Regions from separate parts of the Bradyrhizobium sp. USDA 4474 genome, predicted to be linked through region 1. Evidence: predicted binding sites of a transcription regulator. Region 1 holds the regulator's gene; each other region holds the start of a gene.
What was found. The regulator LexA, encoded in region 1, represses DNA repair genes until DNA is damaged. The targets are predictions, from matches to a motif close to TGTTCNNNNTGTGTTCNG.
Positions count from the first base shown of each region.

Region 1 (3,279 bases):
GCTTTGCCTGGACGCTCCCGCTCGGCTAGAACTCTCGCGGCTGATTTGCCCGAATGGGCGTAGCTGGAGTTTTCACCGTGGCCCTCATGCCGGTATCCGATGCGCTTGCTGCCGTGCTCGCGGGAGCGGAGCCGCTGGCCGAGGAAACAGTTGCGCTCGATCGGGCCTTTCATCGCGTGCTTGCGCGCGATGTCGCGGCGCGGCGGACGCAGCCGCCTGAGGCGATGTCGGCGATGGATGGCTATGCCGTGCGTGCGGCCGATGCGGCCAAGGTCGACACACGGCTCACGGTGATCGGCGAAGTCGCGGCCGGCCGGCCGTTTGCTGGAAGGGTCGGCGCCGGCGAAGCCGTGCGGATCTTCACCGGTGGCGTCGTTCCCGATAACGCGGATGCCGTGGTGATCCAGGAGGACACCGTCGCCGACGGCGAGTGCATCACGATCAAGGAAGCCGCCATCACCGGACGACACATCCGCCCGGCCGGCATCGACTTCCGCGAGGGCGACGTGCTCCTGCGCAGCGGCACGCGGCTCACGGAGCGCGACCTCGCACTCGCCGCCGGGATGAACCATCCGCAACTCGCGGTCCGCCGCCGGCCGACGGTCGCAATCCTCGCCACCGGCGATGAGCTGGTGATGCCGGGCTCGACGCCCGGCCACGGCCAGATCGTCTATTCCAATGGCTATGCCCTTCATGCTCTGGCTCGCAGCGAAGGTGCCGACACGATCGATCTCGGGGTCGCGGCCGATACGCTTGCCGCCACCACATCGGGCATCCGCCGCGCGCGCGAGAGCGGCGCCGACATCCTGATCACGACCGGCGGTGCCTCGGTGGGCGACCACGATCTGGTGCAACAGGCACTGAGGGACGAAGGTATCTCGATGGCGTTCTGGAAGATCGCGATGCGACCGGGCAAGCCCATGATGAACGGGCAACTGGGATCGATGCGCGTGATCGGCCTGCCCGGCAATCCCGTATCATCCTACGTTTGCGCTTTCCTGTTTCTGGTCCCGCTGATTCGCGCGCTGTCGGGGCGTTCGGTGGTTCATCATCGCCGCGAGCGCGCCGTGCTCGGCCGCGATGTCGGCGCCAACGATCAGCGCGAAGATTATCTGCGCGCGCGGCTGGCAGAGCGTGACGACGGCACGCTGGTCGCCGTTCCCGTCGATCATCAGGACTCCTCGTTGCTTTCGAATCTGGCTGCGGCACAGGCACTTCTCGTGCGCGCACCGTTCGCGCCGAAGGCCGAAGCAGGCACCGCTTGCGAGGTGCTGCGGCTGCCCGTCTGACCGCTTCGTTCGCGTGCGTTCCGCGAACTTCGTCGCGTTCACGGTAAATTAAGCAGTTGCGGAACATGTATCGAACATATAGTGTCCGTTCATGATTTGTTTCGAGCATGTAGCGGCTTATGGCTGAATTCAGCGTCTCGGAATTGAATGACATCACCAGGGGGATTTTGGTCGAGATGTTAACGCGCAAACAATACGAGCTCCTGCGGTTCATCAGCGAGCGGCTGAAGGAAAGCGGCGTGCCGCCCTCCTTCGACGAGATGAAGGACGCGCTCGATCTGCGCTCGAAATCGGGCATCCACCGCCTGATCACTGCGCTCGAGGAGCGCGGCTTCATCCGCCGTCTGCCCAACCGCGCCCGCGCGATCGAGGTGATCAAGCTGCCCGAGCTCCAGGCCGCCGCCGGCAGTCGCCGCGGCTTCACCCCGAGCGTCATCGAGGGCAACCTCGGCAAGGTGCGCATGACGTCGAGCCCGCCGGCGGATGAGGGCGAGCGTCCCGTCGCGGTGCCCGTCATGGGCCGGATCGCGGCCGGTACGCCGATCGAAGCCTTGCAGACCCGCAGCCACACTATCAGCGTTCCGCCCGACATGCTCGGCGCGGGCGAGCACTATGCGCTCGAAGTGCGCGGCGATTCCATGGTGGACGCCGGCATCCTCGACGGCGACATGGCCCTCATCCAGCGCAACGAGAGCTGCGACACTGGCGACATCGTCGTCGCCCTGATCGACGACGAGGAAGCCACCTTGAAGCGCTTCCGTCGCCGCGGCGCCTCGATCGCGCTCGAGCCAGCGAATGCCGCCTATGAGGTCCGCATCCTGCCCCCCAACCGGGTCAAGATCCAGGGCAAGCTGATCGGTCTCTATCGCAAGTACTGAGCGCCACGTTCTCGCGCGATCGGTGACTGCGATCAACGATTGGAGCGGACGATTGTCCGCTCCGGCTGGATAGACTTTCTGGTTCTGCACAGATTATCCCGCCACCTCTCCAGCCCTACATCCCCGGCATGCCGCAACGAAGCACACTCGCTTCGATGGGCCTCCAGGGAGACTGAGGAGAGAATGATGGGCAAGATCATCCTGAGCACCGTCACGATGACGCTGATCACAGCGTCCGGATCGCACGCCTTTGCTGCGCATGCGCAGCATCGCCTCGGCAAGGTGCCGCAGGCGACGAGCGCGCAGATCCGCGATGCCCGCAACGCCATCGAGCAACAGGCGCAGCCCGGCTGGCAATATTCCGGCTGGTCCGCGCCGGCCGGACGCTGAGCGCGAAGCCTCCCAAATGCACGGAGGCAAGCTTTGTTCCCAGCCGTTCGGGAAAGATAATGTGATTGCGGCTCGCGGATCGGAGCCGCAGATTTGCCTACAACCAAGCAGAGTCTTGCAGGCTTCAACTCTGATAGAGGCCGGCGCCTCCAGGACAGAGGCGCGGGTTGCTATCCCCGATGAGGAGCACCCGATGTGTGACTATAGCTTGCATGCCGTCGCGACGCGTCCCGCAGAAGTCGGCGAGACGATCGTCACGACAACGTTCCGCGGCACCTCGACGCGCGGCTTCGCCTCTGAAGCCGACATGTCGGTCGCGGTCTGCCTGCTTCCGGGAACGGAGCTCGCCTTCGCCGACAACGTCCGCTACGACAACAGGTGGATCTGGACCCGCACCATCAATTCCCGCGTAGGCAAGTTCGGCAAGGTTGATCCGCACATTCCCGATCGCCATCACGACGCGATCGAATTCCCCGATGGCAAATACGTGCTGGTGACGCAGCTCGTCGAAGGCCAGCGCGCAACCGTGCTGCAACTGCCCGTGACCCAGCCGCTCGGCGAGCGCGAGCACAAGCCGCAAGTGGCCGCCGACAGTCGCACGACGCCGCCACGCCTGCCGATCGGCTGAAGCGTCGATTCTAGTCCTCGGCCTGAAGGTCGGCCTCCGACGGCGTTGCGTCTTTGGTCCGCGGAGCTGCCGACCGTGGCTTGAGGGTTTGGCC
Region 1 is NZ_JBSRZJ010000002.1:90,688-93,966, forward strand. Features, by position in the region: gene ACVW16_RS02095 (molybdopterin molybdotransferase MoeA) at 78-1,289, shown strand; gene lexA (transcriptional repressor LexA) at 1,466-2,167, shown strand; gene ACVW16_RS02105 (hypothetical protein) at 2,354-2,557, shown strand; gene ACVW16_RS02110 (hypothetical protein) at 2,751-3,185, shown strand; gene ACVW16_RS02115 (ComEC/Rec2 family competence protein) at 3,196-3,279, opposite strand, start outside.

Region 2 (3,279 bases), 4.5 Mb from region 1:
CAGCGACACTTCACCAAACGGGTTCGAGAATATCCTGCGGGCGATAAAAAAGCCCGTGATCCTGCTGCTCGGAAACCGCTTCGAAAGTACATTCTTGGCGGCGCGGAAGTGCGCGCCAGCGGTGAGGATGTCGTCTACGACGCCTATGTATTTGGGATCTGCCGCGCAGCAGAGCGCTTCGTCGATCCGATAGTTCGCCTCGATCTCTTCCGGCTTGAGTCTGTTTCCATCGTGAACGGCCTTCGTTGATCGGATTTGAACGATCAACTCTCGAACATCGACGGTCGCCTCAGATCTAATTGCTTTGCAAACCTGCGTCATGCGGTCATCGTGCATTGGATCGGACTTGATCTTCGAGGGTGGGATAGGTACCAGAACAGCTTCTGCCAGCCATTTGGGGTTAATGGCCGGGCCGAGAGCGGCCGCGCAGCTCGCGATGGCTATTGCTTTCCAGGTGTATCCCCCTGCACCTTTCTTCTTTTTCAGATTCAGAATGAGCGAATTGGTCTCGCTGTGGGCGTAACCCATTCCAGCCGTATACTCGTAGAGGAAAAGGCACTCATCACCTTCGGTGATGTAGTAGTGATCAGCCCTATTCTTGTCTTCAATTTTTTGGAAGCGGACTGCTGACACTTAGGGCGTCCCAAACGTCTTCCATGCTCTTGATGCGAATGGCGCCGCGGGCCTCAAAAGCCGCGGGCCACGTAATGTCCTTCCGCTGGAAGCATGAGTCGAGGATGAACAACTTGCGCCTCTGATGAAGCGCAGCCCTGGCTTGGGTAAGAGTTCCACTCGTCTCACCCGCCTCGACAATGATAGTCGCCTCTGTCATCGCGCTCATTGTGATGTTGCGCTCAGGAAAGAATAGCCGGTTGTGGGGGACCGCCTGGCTCGCATATCGAAGCACCGGCACTTGCGATATCAAAAGGAAATCCGTTGCTATTCGCTTCTGAAGGTCTGTGTTCTCCTTGGGGTAATAAACGCCAAGTGGCGTACCTATGACCGCAATCGTTCTTCCTTTAGCATCCAAAGCCGCGGTGTGGGCAGCCGTATCGATGCCGTACGCCAATCCAGAGACGACCGTGAAGTCCTGAGCAACTAGCTCCCGCGCGATTTTCTTTGCGCGCGCGATACCATCATCGCTTGGCTTTCGGCTACCAACCACGGCTACAGAGCGTGTCTCCGATAGCTCCCAAGTTCCCTGAAAGTATAGGAGCTCGACCGGATGCTTCGCATCGCGCAGCCGCATTGGGTAATTACCAGCGTGATGAATTCGGACGCCGAACCGCGTAACTCCTGCCTTCGACAGTTTTGTCATTACTTCTCTAGCGCGGGTTTCCGCTATGCTAGGAGGCACAAAGTCGGATGGCATCGCTGTCGGATCGGCAGCAAAACGATCAGCTATGGTCTTGAAAGTCGCCCCTTGCTGAAGCCACAGCTCCTCGTACGCGCCCATCTCGCGCGACGGTGAAATGGGTGCGATGGCTGGACCATCATCGTTTCTGGCGAGAAGAGCGGCGTTCATTGGGTTTCCATGATCATCTTTGCCCTTCGATTCTGGAATAGCAAAGGCAGGGTGTGGACTACTTTCAATCGGGCCGTTCGCATCCGGGCGCAAAGATGCCTAAAGCATCGTTTTCGCTCTGCGGCCGATTAAAGCAGAGCCATAGCCGTGGCTTTAGGGCAACTTCCAATTTTTGCAGACCGGGAACCACGAGAATGTCAGTAATGCGGAGGTCGTAAAAGCAGCGTCGCACCCCAGATAAGTACAAAATAAGAACAACACGTCAACGCCTTGATTGTGGTAGCGGCGACGGTTGAAGGGGACTTAATCCAGTACCCGAGCATAGGGCGCGTGTCCCGGTTCTCCACCTTGCGCCAGTGCCGCACCGTCGGGCTCGATCGGGCCTCTCGCCGCGCTTCGACACGATGCTCTCCAGCCTGAATTTGCAGCCCCCTTGCGTAACAGTTGGCCCGATCTCGCGATCTCGAACGGGCCAGGAAGATCCTCTCGGGTAGCGGCCCAGCGCCGGTCGGAGTCACCTTGCGCATCTCGAGCGGCAGCTTGCGTATGTTTTTCGCCGTCAGCCCAAATGTCCGAAGGCCTAGAGCTGGAGCTCGTAATTCGAGCTGAATGCAGCCGCCGAAGTCGGAGCAGCCGTCGGGAGTGATCTTCGCGAACTGCGCTTGACGATGCGCGCGAGAGCCAAACCAATCGGCAGAAGCGAGACCGCGTAGCGCTCACGGTCGGATACGGCCCTCGGCGTCCAGGTGATCACGCCACGCCGTGTCCGCCCCCGAAGCAGCCATGTCGATGCCATCCCATATTGTGATCGACCGGACAATGCGGCTCGTCACGTCCTCGCTTTCCTCATCTCAGCCGAGGCGCGCTCCGAGACAAAAAGATGCCGCTGCCGGCGTTTTCCAGCAGCGGCTCTAGTCAGGGAGGAGCAGACGAGCCGGTCTGCTAGCGGATTCGTATGGCGCTGATGGCTCGCAAGCATTTCTGACAATACGTTTCACGAGCCCTTTGATGACGCTCGCAGCTCGAGCAGCATATGCAAGTAGACGTGGACGCGAAGAGGTCACTCAAAGCAAACCGCAGGTAAGACTGATGATGACGCCGTTCGCCTTTCTCGCTTCCTGCCGGCCCGGCTCCGGCGTCGAAGATAGATATTACCTTGCTCCCCATGATCAACAGTGATGGTCTAGACCTGGAGGGAGCCGCGTGTAAGATCGCCGGAAGGTTGAACTGGGTAGGATTGGGTAGAAACCATGAGAGCCAAGGTCGTAGGCCGCCTTGCCGCAAGTCTTACCTCATCTCGCGATGATCAGATGACGATCTATGCGCCGTCGCTGCGAGCCCTTCCACAGAACGCCACGCTCGTCATGGCCACGCTTCCCGTTATCGATTGGAACGACTGTCTCCTGCGAGACCTGCAAGCGAGCCCCATACTCCCCGCTTTCTGCTACACGGCGATGGTCATGATCGATCCGTTTGCGTGCTGGGAAGATCTTGGGGATTTATTGGAAGATGCAAAGGTGACCGGAGTAACGAATTTTCCGCCGGCCGCCATGATTGAACGGACACCGGCCGGAGTGCCGCTCGATAGCGGTCAGGAACTCGAGCTTCGGCGCATGGAGTGGTTTGCAAGCCGCGGGTTCAAAGTCCTATTTGTTGCGTCGGACGAGGCAAAGATGAAAGCAGCAGAGCAACGGCTAGGTGCGCAGGTCGATGCGTTCGTCTATTTGAGCCCCGACGATTTTGCTCTCTCGATT
Region 2 is NZ_JBSRZJ010000002.1:4,638,837-4,642,115, reverse strand. Features, by position in the region: gene ACVW16_RS23795 (hypothetical protein) at 1-633, opposite strand, end outside; gene ACVW16_RS23790 (DNA-processing protein DprA) at 605-1,525, opposite strand; gene ACVW16_RS23785 (hypothetical protein) at 2,836-3,279, shown strand, end outside.
Region 2: a site for LexA is predicted at 1,765-1,782, ahead of ACVW16_RS23790 (DNA-processing protein DprA). Genes of this name have one in related genera too.

Region 3 (3,279 bases), 7.3 Mb from region 1:
TCATGCGCCCGCTCGCGCGCCTTGCGCAGCTTGTATTTGGTGCGGCGGGTGACGACCTGCTCGCGGAAGCCGACGAAGATCGTCAGCATGTCCTTCAGGTTCATCGTCTGCGGACGGCCACTATCGAGGGCGACGGCGTTGACGCCGAAAGAAGTCTGCAGCGGTGTGAATTTGTAGAGCTGGTTCAGCACCACGTCGGGCACGGCGTCGCGCTTGAGCTCGACGACGACGCGATAGCCGTCGCGGTCGGACTCGTCGCGCAGATCGGAGATGCCCTCGATCTTCTTTTCCTTGTAGAGCTCGGCGATGCGCTCGACCATCGTCGCCTTGTTCACCTGATACGGGATCTCGGTGATGACGATCGCCTCGCGCTCCTTCCGGATCGTCTCGAACTCGACCTTGCCACGCATTACGATGGAACCGCGGCCGAGGTGATAGGCGCTGCGGATGCCCTGGCGTCCAAGGATGATGCCTCCGGTCGGGAAGTCCGGGCCCGGGATGATGTTGTTGAGTTCGTCGATCGTCAGCGACGGATTGTCGATCAGCGCCACGCAGGCATCGATGACCTCGCCGAGATTGTGCGGCGGGATATTGGTCGCCATGCCGACGGCGATGCCGCCGGCGCCGTTGACCAGAAGGTTCGGGAACCGAGCCGGCAGAACGACAGGCTCCCGCTCGGAGCCGTCATAGTTGTCCTGGAAATCGACCGTATCGTCGTCGATGTCCTCGAGCAGCTTCAGCGCGATCTTGGTCAGGCGGGATTCGGTGTAGCGCATGGCCGCTGGCGGATCGCCGTCGACCGAGCCGAAATTGCCCTGCCCATCGATCAGGGGCGCGCGCATCGAGAAGTCCTGCGCCATGCGCACCAGGGCGTCGTAGATCGCCTGGTCGCCATGGGGGTGGTACTTACCCATGACTTCACCGACGGCACCGGCGGACTTCTTGTGCTTCTTGTCCGGGGTGTCGCCGCGATTGTTCATCGCGTAGAGGATGCGGCGATGCACCGGCTTCAACCCGTCGCGCGCATCGGGCAGCGCACGCGATACGATCACGCTCATGGCGTAATCGAGGTAGGACTTCTTCATCTCCTCGTAGATCGAAACGGGGCGAATGTCCGAGGGTTGCGCCGGCTGGTCGCCGGGCTTGTTGTCGTCGTCTGCCAAGGGGAAATCCGGTGAGATTCTATCTGGGAATCATATAGCGCATCGAGGCCCTGATAACCACCCTCGCGAGGCCAGGGAAGCGCTTTTTCCGTCTATTCTTCCAATAACTTACGTCCCTGAAGCGGGCATCCTGGATGAGCCTGGAATCAACCTTCCAAAATCGCCTCGGACGGGCGGTCGAGCCGTGGGCGAGTGCGGCCGTTCTGCCGCTTTGCAGCCCGCGCCCCGACTTCATCCCAAACATGAAGCGGGCCCGCAAATTCCGAGCCCCTTCCGTCGATTAGTTGGGTTTACTGACGCGACGTGGAAGGTGTTGATCAACCTGACCAGCGCACCCTCATCGCCCGGACCATTCCTAGAACGGGATGTCGTCGTCCATGTCATTGTTGCGGCCACCACCGCCGGCCGCCACGGGCCGACGCGGTGCGCTGCTGACCGGACCGGACGAGCCGAAATCGCCGCCCGGCTCGTCACCGAAGCTGCCGCCACCTCCGCCGCCGCGGCCGTCGAGCATCGTCAGCGTCGAGTTGAAGCCCTGCAGCACGACCTCGGTGGAGTACTTCTCGACGCCGCTCTGGTCGGTCCATTTGCGGGTCTGGAGCGCGCCTTCGATGTAAACCTTGGCGCCCTTCTTCAGATACTGCTCGGCGACCTTGCAGAGCCCTTCATTGAAGATCACGACGCGGTGCCACTCGGTCTTTTCCTTGCGCTCGCCGCTGTTCTTGTCGCGCCAGGTCTCGGAGGTGGCGATGCTCAGATTCGCGATCGGTCGCCCGTCCTGGGTGCGGCGGATCTCCGGATCCTTGCCGAGATTTCCAACCAGAATGACCTTGTTGACGCTTCCCGCCATCGCCGCTCTCCACTCCAATGCCACTGAATTTCGAAAAGGCGCGCCCGCGCTGCCGCCTGTTGGGGCGACCCTATACGCTTACAAGCGCCGATCGGCCCACCACGCCCTCGGTTATCCCCACATATAGCACCGATCGGGCCTTCGTTCCAGATTTGTTCCCATCGAAATGGCGGCGAGCCAAGCGTCCAAACCCTGCGCGGCAGTATGACCACATCTTGGGGGAATCGGACCGTCACATTGAATACACCCGCTGGCGTTGCATTCCAGACCGACCGGATCAGCCACAATGTCGACATCGGTCTCGTCCGCCTCACTTACCGCTTCGGCAGCCCGGCAATCGCTAAATACGGTCATCAAGTACTGATCCCCAAAGCACTGATCCCTCTGAATCCATTCGAGAATCGAAGGCCGGCCTCGCGCCGGCCTTTTGCTGTTTCTTCCAGCAAACGCCACGTTTTGCGCCTGTTGTGGCTTTTGAGAGACACAACTTGCGGCTTCAGTGGTGTAAGCAAGACGTCAGTTGGACGACGTCCGCTGCCCTTCCGACGCACGGAAGGCAACAACAGAAACTGGGACTGGGATAAGTTGAAAATGAAAAAGGTTTTGTTGGCTTCGGCCGCTCTGTTCGCCCTCACTGGCGCCGCTTCGGCTGCCGATCTGGCGGCTCGCCCCTACACCAAGGCTCCGGTAGCTATCGCTTCGATCTACAACTGGAGCGGCTTCTACATTGGCGCCAACGCTGGTGGCGGCTCCAGCCACAATTGCTGGGACACGACCAGCGTCGGTGGCGCTACTGTCCCCACGACGAGCGAAGGTTGCCATGACGCGACCGGCGCTCTCGCCGGTGGTCAGATCGGTTATCGCTGGCAGTCCGCCGCCTGGGTGTTCGGCGTCGAAGCGCAGGGTGATTGGGCCGATCTGAAGGGTTCGAACACCAGCTCGCCCGCCGCGTTCTTCCCGCTGGTGAACAATACCAAGATCGACGCCATCGGCCTCTTCACCGGCCAGGTGGGTTACGCCTGGAACAACGTCCTCTGGTATGTGAAGGGCGGTGCGGCCGTCACCCACAACAAGTTCAGCGGCACTCTGGCCGGTGTCACGGTCGGCGACGCGAGCGACACCCGTTGGGGCGGCACCATCGGCACCGGCATCGAGTTCGGCTTCGCGCCGAACTGGTCGGTTGGTTTTGAGTACAACCACCTGTTCATGGGCAAGCACAACGACAGCTTCACGGTGGTCGGCCTGCCCTTCCGCGCCGACAACATC
Region 3 is NZ_JBSRZJ010000002.1:7,396,693-7,399,971, forward strand. Features, by position in the region: gene gyrA (DNA gyrase subunit A) at 1-1,163, opposite strand, end outside; gene ACVW16_RS36420 (single-stranded DNA-binding protein) at 1,519-2,013, opposite strand; gene ACVW16_RS36425 (outer membrane protein) at 2,605-3,279, shown strand, end outside.
Region 3: a site for LexA is predicted at 2,156-2,173, ahead of ACVW16_RS36420 (single-stranded DNA-binding protein). Genes of this name have one in related genera too.